DNA from 4 places in the Thalassotalea psychrophila genome. Region 4 is predicted to be linked to each of the others. Evidence: predicted binding sites of a transcription regulator. Region 4 holds the regulator's gene; each other region holds the start of a gene.
What was found. The regulator FNR, encoded in region 4, switches genes on or off when oxygen is low (the NO sensors DNR and NnrR bind a similar motif). The targets are predictions, from matches to a motif close to TTGATCTAGATCAA.
Positions count from the first base shown of each region.

Region 1: a site for FNR is predicted at 1,286-1,299, ahead of RGQ13_RS01185 (CbbQ/NirQ/NorQ/GpvN family protein). Genes of this name have one in related genera too.
Region 2: a site for FNR is predicted at 1,225-1,238, ahead of nrdG (anaerobic ribonucleoside-triphosphate reductase activating protein). Genes of this name have one in related genera too.
Region 3: a site for FNR is predicted at 1,565-1,578, ahead of RGQ13_RS07275 (acetate kinase). Genes of this name have one in related genera too.

Region 1 is NZ_CP134145.1:258,737-261,954, reverse strand. Features, by position in the region: gene RGQ13_RS01190 (hypothetical protein) at 1-345, opposite strand, end outside; gene RGQ13_RS01185 (CbbQ/NirQ/NorQ/GpvN family protein) at 390-1,208, opposite strand; gene RGQ13_RS01180 (hypothetical protein) at 1,379-2,695, opposite strand; gene RGQ13_RS01175 (c-type cytochrome) at 2,679-3,146, opposite strand.
Region 2 is NZ_CP134145.1:2,891,337-2,894,554, reverse strand. Features, by position in the region: gene nrdD (anaerobic ribonucleoside-triphosphate reductase) at 1-697, opposite strand, end outside; gene nrdG (anaerobic ribonucleoside-triphosphate reductase activating protein) at 684-1,160, opposite strand; gene RGQ13_RS11800 (DUF2235 domain-containing protein) at 1,534-3,126, shown strand.
Region 3 is NZ_CP134145.1:1,742,087-1,745,304, reverse strand. Features, by position in the region: gene pta (phosphate acetyltransferase) at 1-302, opposite strand, end outside; gene RGQ13_RS07275 (acetate kinase) at 304-1,506, opposite strand; gene RGQ13_RS07270 (DUF6942 family protein) at 1,632-2,168, opposite strand; gene RGQ13_RS07265 (hypothetical protein) at 2,358-2,774, shown strand; gene RGQ13_RS07260 (YchJ family protein) at 2,962-3,218, shown strand, end outside.
Region 4 is NZ_CP134145.1:2,234,186-2,237,403, forward strand. Features, by position in the region: gene uspE (universal stress protein UspE) at 1-723, opposite strand, end outside; gene fnr (fumarate/nitrate reduction transcriptional regulator Fnr) at 887-1,609, opposite strand; gene RGQ13_RS09065 (sulfite exporter TauE/SafE family protein) at 1,652-2,320, opposite strand; gene ccoS (cbb3-type cytochrome oxidase assembly protein CcoS) at 2,327-2,530, opposite strand; gene RGQ13_RS09075 (heavy metal translocating P-type ATPase) at 2,538-3,218, opposite strand, start outside.

The DNA of each region.
Region 1 (3,218 bases), 2.0 Mb from region 4:
AATAGGTAGTTTTTTAACCATGGCGCGAGCAAGGTTAAGCATGCCTATTAATACAAATCCAGTATGTACAAGAATGAAATAAAGTAGCATAGCCATCAGTTGAAATGGCACTTTATCTGATAGCAAAATAAAGATTAGGGGGGTGAATACCACAAGGCCAACCGCAACCGATAGTTGCACAGCTCTGTACAAATGTATTCTTAGCCAGGCACTTTGTCTTTTATATTTAAATAGTAGCCATATCAAAGCAATAAACGACAGACCAGGCAAAAACAATAAATTAGCCAAAAATAATGATTGGCATGTTATGGCTAAATGTACAGATGACTTTGGGTTAATTAACATAATTATCTCATACACTTAGCTGGTGCTTTAACTATATACCTAAATCACGATTCATCAAAATAAATTCTGGCTATATCCATCAACGCTTTAATTGTGTCAGGATCATCAGATAATGGTTCCGCTAAACAAGATTTGCAAACCTCTAAAGGATCCATGCCACTTGACATCATTTTGGCCGCATAAATTAATAGGCGAGTAGAAACAACTTCATCTAAGTCATTTTGCTCTAGGCGGCGCAATGCTTGCGCAAGCTCTACTAAAGTAAAGGCTAAATGAGCTTCAGCGTTTGCTTCACTCATTAAAATTTGTTGTTCAACTTCTTTCTCTGGGTAGTCAAATCTTAAAGCTACAAAGCGTTGTTTAGTACTAGGCTTCATACCCTTTAATAAGTTTTGATAACCAGGATTATACGAAACGACCAACATAAAGTCAGGATGTGCGTCTAATATCTCGCCGGTTCTTTCTAAAGGCAAAACACGGCGGTCATCGGCTAATGGGTGTAATACAACAGTAGTATCTTTACGAGCTTCGACTACTTCATCAAGATAACAAATACCACCTTCTCGAACTGCCCGAGTTAATGGCCCATCTTGCCAGTAGGTGCCTTCTGCGCCAATTAGATGCCGACCAACTAGATCAGCGGCGGTTAAGTCATCATGACAAGCAACTGTATAAAGCGGTTTATTCAATTTTTTTGCCATATGCTCAATAAAGCGAGTTTTACCACAACCAGTTGGACCTTTGATCAGAATTGGCAAATGGTGTTGATGGGCATACTCAAACAAAGACACTTCATTGTGTTGTTCTTTATAATACGGCACATCATCAGGTGCGGAGGTTAGTTTTATATTTGTAGTACTCATAAAGTCTCAAGATGTAGCTTACATACTGCATAAGTTACTCTCATGTTAATCAGTGTGCAATTGAGATCAGAGCTTAGTTGATTCAGATCAAGGTAAAAAAGATAATGACTTGGCTACCCAATAGTAACTTAGGGCAACCAATTTTCACTGTTCATTTACTGAAATAATTGTTAGCGTACAACCATCATTGAAGCACTTTTTGGATTAGATAATAAATCTGCAAATACTTGCCAGCGTTTTTGCGCATCATCACCACTTCTAAATTCAACATAGTCTTTAACCAAGTCTTTACCTAAATTATAATTAATCACATAGGCACGGTAACGCTCTATAAACCCAACACGTTGTTTCGATTTGTCGACTGTGCTTAATTCATATTTCATTAAAAAAGCTGCGGCTTGTTCTTTATTAATTTGACCGTCTAAATAACGTTTCGCGGCGACATTACCAGCATAAGACAATTTGCCTAAAATACTTTCAACTTGATAGTAGGCTTCGGCTTTTTCAGGGTCTAATCCTGCTAGTGGGAATAACACAGCTTTTTCAAAAGCCATACGTTCTGTGTGATTATATGCCACTTCAATTCCATAGTTGGCACTACCCTCTGCTAGTAAAGATAGAGGGGAATATAAAGGGTAAACTGAATATTCCAACCAGCCTTTGCCATTAACTAAATGTTTTTCCATTAATGAATTAAATACGTGATGACCGGGATAACCTTCATGACTGGCTAAGTCGATTGCTCTATCTATTTGAATTGGAAAGTCAGTATTAACTTGAATCAAGCTGAAACTATTACCTTTATACCAATTATAACCACTCCAAGGTTTGTCATTAACATACTCAATGCTAAACGACTCATTTTCTGGTAATTCGATATAGGCCTTAGTACGTTTTTGTGATTCTTCAATAGCCGCAATAAACACCCTTCCTAGCTTATCTAATGGAATAACAAATTGGTCTTTAAACGACTTTAATCGAGGGTTCAATTCACCTTCACCTGGCAATAATTCATTTAATTCGGCTAGGGCTTTATCAAAATCAGCTTCAGTTAAATTTGGAGATTGTGCATCGTACAGAGCCATTGATTCTTGATCAAAACTAAACTTTTTTCCGTTTAATTGCTCAATAAATGCTTTAACCGAACGTACCTGAACTATCAGCATATCTCTGCGAAGTTGCTCTCCTGCAATGGCAATTGAATTATTCAAATCACTTTCTAACTGTTCTGCAAAATTTAGCAGTTTATCTAGAGGTAATTTTTCAGCTTCGTCTTGCCATTCTTTCGGACCGTAGTAGGCATCAATATAATAACTTTGATGTTTTCCTACATGCAGGGCTAACTTAACATAACGTTCAGCAAGTTGATTCATACCTACTTCTACCTTAATTGATTCATTTTCAGAGTCTGAGTTTCCACCACATGAAAACAATACAATGGTTAGCAGCACAACTATATAATTGTGAGCATTAGTTAGTATTTTCATTCACGTCTCCAGTTGGGTTGGGTTGCGAGGGACCAATAGAAATATTGGCATAATATTTCGCTAATTCAAGCATATCATCTTCATTTAATCGACTTACCATGCCTTGCATGACCGCATCTTTACGGCGACGATATTTAAATGCTAATAATTGCTTAAGTAAATACTCTTGATGTTGACCGGCAAGATTGGGATAAATAGGTACAACAGAAATACCGGTTTTACCATGACAAGGCGCACAAAATTCAATGTGTGTTTTTAATCTCTTTTGCTTTAAAAGTAATTGCTGTTCGTCAAAATCAAGCTCTTGTTGTGCAAGAGTGATTAGATCTGGGCTTATAGTTTCAGGTGCTACTTCAAGATTTTTCGCTGTTTCAGTCTTTTTTTCAGTTTCGTTTGCCCATAAATTCACACTGAATGAATAGGCTATTACTAAGATAAAAATTTTAATCATATATCGCTACTAATACCAAATTAGATAATTTATTAACCAATGAAAAGTCGAGACTGGTATGAATTTTAAGCA
Region 2 (3,218 bases), 660 kb from region 4:
TATCTACGCTGTCCCAACTTGGTTTAGAAAAGTCAGGGAAAACAAAGTCTTCAAACATTGATTGAAAATAAAATTGATCAAATATTGAAATATTCCAAAACACACTTTGGTAACCACGTGCCGCGGCTGGTTGGTTTAATGCATAAACAACATGCTGTAAGTGGTTCTCAATCGATTTGCTATGATTGTCTAGGTAGTTATCACCAAATTCTTTACGGGCGAAATAATCAAAATAAGTTAAAAACTCCACCGACGCTACTGCACCTGCAAATTGTGCGGATATAGCAAAAATCAAGTTAACAAATGAACCACAAAACGACTCAATATGTTTTGGTGCTTTTGACTCACCGCCAAGTTTCGTTAAACCATCAAGTAAAAATGGGTACATACTAATTGATGTGCAATACGGCTTAATGCTGGTTTCATCATGAACATAAATTTCATGATCTTCAATTTGTCGTTTATATTCTTCGGCTAAATCGGCATCAAAAATTTCACTGATTTTATTTTTTACCAATGAACGATTAATTTGCACGTAGCAATCTTTTAGTAGTTCAGCCTCTAAAGTGGCAATATTTTTTTGTGTAACATTGGCGTTGGCATCCATTTTAGAGCCATCGGCAGCATTTTTAGCTGCAAAATACTCTTCAATGTAAGCTGTTTTATTATTAATTTGTTCTTCGCTAAGCCGCAACATGTTGTATTCCTTCTTTTATAAATAGATGATTTAAGGTGTTACCTGCGGTTAAATCAATGAATTGTTGATTTGTATCAGGGTTGTTTAAACCACCCCTGTCAGGATCCCATTTTCCAATTTTTGCATAATTTAAATGCTTACTTATTTGCTCATCAACAATATTTTCGCCAGTATATAGACAGGTTTTCAATCCCTGTTTTTGGGCTAAAATGAGCTTCTCTATAAGAGCATTTTTTTGCCATTCTCCGCCCATGAATAACACTGTAGAAATTAGCCCTTGGTACTTGTTAATCCATTGTTGAAAATTTGTGTTGGTTAACTGTTGGCCAAAGTTTTTATTCCAAAGCTCAGTGCTGTGACAACCCTTGCAACCTACTTGGCAACCAGTAATGCTAAAGCATAAACTGATCTCATTTGGCACTTCCTGGAACACTATTGTTGGCGGTAGGCAATTAAAAGTCATAAACTATATATTGTGTTGTTATTGTTGTTAAACACACTATATAGTGTTTGTGTGGTGGTAAAGTTTGATCTAGATCAAAGTTTTATGGTTTTAATATCCCCAAATTAATTAGGGGATATTATTTAATCTAAAGCTGATTAATAAAAAACAGTGCAAGAAATAAAGTGTAATAAGTCGTAATTTAATGCTGTAAAGGCTAATCAATAAAGGTGTATAGGATGTTAAATTGAGGTTGGGAAAATATACCTGATAAGCGTCATTTAGTTCACAAACTTGCATTTTTCAGCTAAATTTAACTGTGGGCTGTTGATCTTTGCGGTACAAATTTTGTTCAACAGATCCTACTAGAATTTAATATCAGCAAGGAAGCAATATGAAGCGTTTAATTATTTGTTTTGATGGTACGTGGAATAACCCTGAGCAAGAAGAAAACGGTGTCACCTCGCCAACCAATGTTTATCGTTTAAAAAACTCTATCAATGCAAGCGCAAACAATTCAGCGGTTATACAAAAAGTTTTTTATCATCCAGGCGTCGGCGGTGAAGAAATTGGTTTTATTGATGAGTTTCTTGGTGGTGCCCTTGGCTTAGGTATAAACCGTCATATCACCAGTGCTTATCATTGGTTAGGTTTAAATTATAAAGAAGGTGATGAAGTTTTCTTATTTGGTTTTTCTCGCGGAGCTTTTTCTGCAAGAAGCTTAGCCGGTTTTTTAGGTAAGGGCCTGTTAGATCTGCAAGATATTTCGGCTAAAGATAGTTGGCAGCGAGTCGATACCGCGTTTAAGCGTGGCTACAAAGATAAACTGCCACAAAATAGTTGGGCTAAAGCTCATTGGCAGTTTTTTCATAATAAAGGGCCTATCCCAATTTCCTTTTTAGGCGTTTGGGATACAGTCGGAGCTTTAGGTATTCCGGATGATTTAGAGATCATCAATTTATTAGATCGCAAAGAAGCATGGCAATTTCATGACACTAAATTGGCTGAGCATATTAAACACGCTCGTCACGCTATGGCTATAGATGAAAAACGAACCAGTTTTACCGTTACCCGTTGGAGTAATGCCGTTGAACACAATGACGCAGTAGAGTTATGGTTTCCAGGTGTACATTCTGATGTAGGGGGAGGTTACCAAGACTGTGATTTATCAAACGGTGCATTGCAATGGATGATAGAACAAAGCAAAGTTTTTGGTTTAGAGTATCGACATGATATTGAAGGTTTAATTACAGCCAACCCTGTGGGGGTTTTGCATAACTCATTCAAAGGAGCATTTTCTAAATTACGCTCTCGGCCAAGAAATATACCGGCATTAATTAGAGCTAATTCACTGCAGTTTCATCCGAGTGCGTTTATTCGACAGCGTATATCACCAATAGAGCATGAGCCCTATTATCCGACACAAATTCTTGCCCTTGATGAAAGCACAACAGTACAGGTATATGCGAAGTGTCGATGGAATAGAACTTCGGTATATTTAGCACAAGGCCATGAATATGTATTTAGTGCTAATGGTCAATGGCAAGATGGTAGTGAGAGCTGTGATTGGCTTGGTACTGAGCGGAATAATCAACGCACTGCAGGAGATTTAATTCGTGCAACCTCAAGCTTTTTAGGAAAGTTTGAGTCGTTAATTAAACGCTTTAGTGACAATACTTCTACAGATTTTTTTGCTAGTAAACGAGTAGAAAACAAACCTTGGTTTGCGTTAATTAGTGCGATAGCAAACGACAGCGGACAAACCCATAATAAATTAGCTGTTAAGCATAATAATGATTATCAACAAGTGGTCAAGCATGATGGTAGTGCTATTCCACATCAATATTTGCAACTGGCAGATCACCAAGCTAATAAGCCATTGTTGATAAATTACCCTGGCTATTTATATTGTTTTGCTAATGATGCTTGGAGTTTTTATGAAAACAACAAAGGCTATATTGAATTAACCATTACTAGGGTAAAATAAATAACTAAAATAATGGCAAAATGTTATTGAGAAATTTAATAACATGCCTTACTTTGAACGTAGCACTTTTACATCTTTATTATAACTACAAA
Region 3 (3,218 bases), 490 kb from region 4:
ATAATGATGATTTCTTTATTAATACTTTCAAAATTACCGACAATCTCTTCAAGCACCACATCAAGTAAATCATCTCCAACCTTATCTTCAACATAGCTGATGGGAATTGAACCGACATCCATATGACTAAACTCGGCGGGTGAGTTTTGATCATTGGTTAAGATATTTCGTGATGGCTGGCTGATTGGTTTAAAATAACCAACATCAATTCCCAACTGTTGTAGCTTGTGGAACAAGCCAAAAGAGGCACTAGTTAAGCCTACTTCAAAGCCAATAGGTACAAGCATAATGCGACGTGGCATGTTATTTACCTCCAGCAATTAATTGATAGGTTTGTTCAGCAATTACTTGCTCTTCATTAGTTGGTATTACCCAACAGTTTTGGCTAGTTGCGGTTGAAATCAAACCACTTTTACCAAATCTAACTTCGATATTTTGAGTCTCATCTAGTTGAATATTTAATAAGTGTAATGAATTAACAATGCGAGTACGGACTAGATCTGAATTTTCACCAATGCCCCCGGTAAAAACTAAACCATCAAAATGAGATAAGCTTGCCATATAAGAGGCTATTGTTTTAGCAATGCGATAGCAAAAAATGTCCATGGTTAAATTAGCACGTTGATCTTGCTCATTAATGATGGCTTCTTCAATAGTGCGGCAATCATTACTCATTTCTGAGATACCTAATAAACCGCTATCCTTATTTAACAAGTTTGATACTTGTTCAGGTGTGTAATTTAATTGTTCAATTAAATGAAAAATGATACCTGGGTCTAAATCACCACTGCGGGTACCCATAACTACACCCTCGAGCGGAGTTAGTCCCATAGATGTATCGACACTCTTCCCGTTATCTATTGCTGTAATACTACAGCCATTGCCTAAATGAGCAGTTATAACACTGGTTTGAGCAAATGGTTTACCTAGCAGTTTAGCGGCTTGCTTACCAACATAATAGTGGCTGGTACCATGAAAACCATAACGACGAATACCATGGTCTTTATACAAGTTATAGGGTAAGCCATATATATAGGCTTTAGTTGGCATACTTTGATGAAAAGCTGTATCGAATACGGCTACTTGCGGTAAATGTGGGAATGCTTGTTGCGCTGCATTTACGCCAATTAAATTTACAGGATTATGTAATGGTGCCAATTTTGAGAGTTTTTTAATCGAGTACTTAACCACATCGTCTATTAATGTTGGTGTCGAGTATTCTTCTCCACCATGAACTAAACGATGTCCTACAGCAGATAAACAATCAACTAAATCATGTTGGCGTAAAAATTCAACAATAAAATTAACCGCTACTTGATGATCAAAAGGTACGGCAAGTGGCGTGCTTTCTTTATTGCCTTGATAATTAATTTTAATAAAACCATGTTTTGATAATAAACGCTCAGCAACGCCTGCGGCTAAGATGTTACCAGAAGTGGGTTCAATAAGAGAAAATTTCAGAGAAGAACTACCGCAATTAATTACTAATACTGCATTTTTAATCATGTTGTTAGCCAATAGATTTAACAATAGTGAATAGTATAGTGTTAAATGGCGAATAGAGTTGATTTAATTCAATAAAAACAAATTAGTTTACATTTTTTTAACGGTATAAATTACCAATAACTCAATTATTTTAAGGAATTTAATAATTTAGCCAAATAGCTAATTTTGATGTTAGAAAGCTGACGGTAATCAAAATATGGGCAAACAACAATTTTAGATTTTTTATTTATAGCAAACTCTGCATTTAGCCATAAAAGATCGGTGCTGAACTGATTGTTATTAATTAATGAACTGGCAAAGGTTCTGCCCATAATTATATGAATTGCATCTTTTGAACCTTGTTTAATATACTTTTGAAAACCTGCCTGATTAAAAATTAATGCTTGTTCACTACTTTTTTGGAGAAGTTGTTGATCTCGCAACTTCTGCCAAGAACTAAAATTATTAGGATTTAATTCAAAACAAAGCTTTGCATACACATTAAATATTTTTCGCCAATGATTACCAGTCAAGCGCCCTATTTCTAAAATTTCACCTTCTTGTACCGGCTCAATTGTTGCGAGTTGTTGGTATTGCTCTAGTGGTGGTCGCTTATCAATATACACTTTTAACTTGGCATGTTGATGCCCAAGGCCCGCACTTGGCTGCAATGCATTATCCATTCATCATACTATCTAATTGAGATATCTTTTCTGTAGGTTAGCAGTTTATGTTTAAAAATTGTATTTTATGAAATCAATATTCAAAAACAGGGCTCTGTATAAAAACTCAGTAAAAGTTCTTGCATTACATAAGATTTACATATACTGTTGTTTTATACAGTAGTTATATGGATTAGCTGGAGCTAGCAAATGAACAAGTCAATCACTATAAAAAACAGCAACTTAAATGCAAACATAGGGTTAAACCAATCATGGTTTAAAATTAAACATGTAGATAATGAGCAATTTTTCAGCAATGACTTAGCTGAAGTGTGTGCTAAAAACCAACAACAAAAACGTTGGATTTTATGTGTCGATAGTGATGAATCAAGTTTGCAAACTCTTGCTGACACTGTAGATAAATCTAAAATTTTACGTGTTAATGGCCAACATCAACCTATAGCGTTTGATAAAATAGCCCGTACTTTGTTAAAAGGAAATTGTTCAACAGTTATCCTTTGTGATCATGACTTTAGCGAGCGTCAATTAATGATGCTACAGAGTTGTGCCAAACAAGGTAATACCGAATGCATTGTAGTAAATAAGAAACAGAACCAATTACATTAATTTAGTTAAGTAGCCTGCATTAGAGTTAAATACCACCAATTTTGGTAAAGAGCACAAAACAATACCAATCTATACTAATGATTGATATAAAACTCCAGTTGTTCCACCAGCGTCCTGTTTTGTATTCTTTACCGCTTTTTGATCTGCTATAGTGACAAACAAATATACTTTTAATTTAGTGAACACTTTGACTGAACTTTGCCCTTGCGGCTCTGATAAATCATTCTCACTTTGCTGTGAAAACCATATCAACCAAACTCAATTACCTTTAACTGCTGAACAGTTAATGCGTTCACGTTATAGCGCCTATGTACTGAAAAATTCGAAATATATTGCACAAACCTATGCATCTATTAAGCAAGCTGAAAATAGCATTGACGACATTAAAGAATGGGCTGAGCAAACAACTTGGTTATCATTAGAAGTCGTGTCTACAGATTACTC
Region 4 (3,218 bases):
AACGTGTAAATACTGCTCGGCCATGTCAAATTTGTCACCATGTGCTTTCATTACATCCACATGGTGCTGTTTCATTGCATCATTATATTCATTGGCATCAAACTCTGGAATTTCTATAGCAATGTTTATTGGTGTACCTGGATATGAATTAACAAAATGCACATCCGCATTTATCAGTTCAGCTAGATTGATTGCTTCTTCAGAAATTTTGTTATTCAACGATTGATGCTCTTCTTCTTCGCTGCCAGCATTCACAGCAGCTAAGATGTGGCCGTTATCAGGCCATGTATGTTCTTTTACTAACAGCAATGGTACCCAACACTTACGAATAAGATGCCAGTCGGTAGGAGTAAATATTACTGATTGTAAGGTAGGGTGTGCGTGTGTGCTTTTAATGACAACATCAAAATTATTATCTCTTACTTCAGCTAAAATAGCTTCAAAAGGTCGATTATGCCAAATAACCTTCGTTTGAATATCACAATCAAAATCTTCAATTAAATCAGTTAACCAATTTTCTCTACCTTTAACCACAGTTTCACGCATAGCTTCACGTTCTTCACCAGATAGCATTGTAGTCATTTCATAGGAAAAATCATAAATAGATAAAAAGGCGGTGACTTTAGCTCCGGAATGTTTAGCTAAGGTACATGCCCTTGCTAATGCTTTTTGTTCTTCCGTTGTAGGGTCAATAACGACTAATATATTCTGATAACTTTCCATACGTTCACCAATATAAAAATAATTAAGCTGATATAAGCTTAATATGATCTGGCGATTGTTACAAATATGTTATTAAAATTTATTGGAAGTTTATTAATACGTTGATTTAAATCAAAAAATCTATTTGGTATAAATCAACGCATAAATAGGTAGGTAGATGGGATTACTTGGTATAACCGGCCAGCTCAAATAAGCCGTCTTTATCTAGAATTGTAATGAATTTATTCTCGACCTTGATCAAGCCTTCTTTTTGAAAGCGTGTCATTAAACGAGAAATTGTTTCAATGGTTAAACCAATATAGTTACCAATTTCACTACGAGTCATTGGTAAGTTAAATTCAACTGAAGATAAATGACGATTACCTAACCTACGGCCATAGTTAGCAAGAAACGTTGCTAACTTCTCTTCAGCATTTTTTCGATTTAATAACAGCAACATTTCACTATTACATTGTATTTCATTACTCATTAAGCTCATCATCTGAGCTTTAAGTTTAGGGATTTTGCTTGATAGAGTATCAAGTACTTCAAAAGGTATTTCACATACCATTGATGTTTCTAATGCTTTAGCAAAGCTAGGATGGCTCTTCAGTGAAAGGGCGTCAAATCCCATTAAATCACCGGCTAAATGAAAACCAGTAATTTGCTCTTCACCTTGCTCAGAAATAATAAATGTTTTAAACGTACCTGATCTAATTGCATAAAGGGTTTGCAATTGTTCGCCCGCTTTAAAGATTTGGGTGTTTTTTTGAATTGGTTTTTTGCGTTGAATAATATCATCAAGTAAGTTCAACTCTGTTTCATTTAAACTAAATGGTAAACAAAGTTCACTGATACTACAGTTCTGACATTTAATGTTATTTGCAATAGGTATTATTTGCGGCATATTTCTTTACAATCTACTTCCAATGTTAATAGCGGAAGGGTACTAGAATATTTGTTCTAGAGCAATAAATAACGAGTATGAACCGTAAAAAATAAGTAAAATAGCTGTTAATTTACGAATTTGATCAGAGCGTAACATTTGGGTTACAAATTTGAAGCCAGATGCCAAAGTAAGCAAAGCAGGTAATGTACCTAAGCCAAAAGCTAACATGATTAATGCACCGTTGTACCAAGAAGCGCTAGCGATAGACCAAGTTAGCGTTGAGTAAACTAATCCACACGGTAACCATCCCCATACCATCCCCAAAAATAATGACTGTTTTACATTAGTTACCGGTATAAACTTTTTGCTTAGTGGCTGTAAATATTTCCATAGAACTTTACCTATATTTTCAACCTTTGCTAATGCAAATGACCATTTAGCAATATAAAGCCCTAAAAATATCACAAATAATGCGGCTATAACCTTTAACCATAATATAGGAAAACCAAGTGATTTAGCCGCTAACGAACCCGTAAAACCAGCAATAGCACCAGCAACTGCATAAGAGAATATACGGCCAAAGTTGTACGCTAAAATAAGGGGGATATTGGCTTTAGATTTGTCTGCGATTGATGCAGTAAGCATTGTCGTAATGCCTCCACACATGGCAACGCAATGGCCTGCGCCGGCAATGCCAATGAAAAATGCGGATAAAAAATCTAATTCCATAGAATGTTAATGATCAACTTTGTTTGATTTATCATCATTAGGTGATGAGGGTTTACTTTGTTCGATATTTGCATCATCGTCAAACAAAATACTCATCCCTTGCTTTTCTAAATCGTCAAATTGTTCTGTTTTAACTGCCCAAAAAAATAGATAAATTGCAATAGCCGTAAAAATGATAGCAATAGGAATAAGGATATAAATAACGCTCATGGTATATCTACTTTAATAATCTTAATGAATTGGTCACAACAATAATTGAACTTGCTGACATGCCTAATACTGCCATATATGGGGTAATAAAACCACAAACAGCAAGTGGTAAAATAATGGCGTTGTAAGCCAATGCCCAGGCAAAATTTTGTTTTACGATATTAGAGGTTTTCTTCGCTATTTGTTTAAGCCTTAATAGACTTGATAAATGATTGTTTAACAATATGACGTCAGCACCACTTTTAGCTATTTCAGTGCCGCTACCCATTGCAATTGACACATGTGCTTGCGCAAACACCGGCGAATCGTTTACTCCATCGCCAACCATAGCAACGGTTTTTCCTGATTTTTGCCTATCAGCTAGTATCTGTAGTTTGTCATTTGCGCTGCAAGTATCAAAGGTATGATCAAGGCTTACTTGTTGGTTAAAGTTTTTAACTCCGGCTTTGTTATCGCCACTGATCAGCAAGGTCTCAATTTTTGCTAAGCGCATGCTGTTGATTACAGATTTAGTATTATCACGTAAAGTATCTTCCATATAAAACGAAGCCACAAGAATATTGTCTACAGTTAGTAAGCATTGCGCTTTATGATGATGCTCGGCTATTTGGGTGAATTCTTTAACCCAGCTCACTTTACCTATGCATATTTGATGGCCATCTTTGTTGCCTTTAACACCACAGCCAGG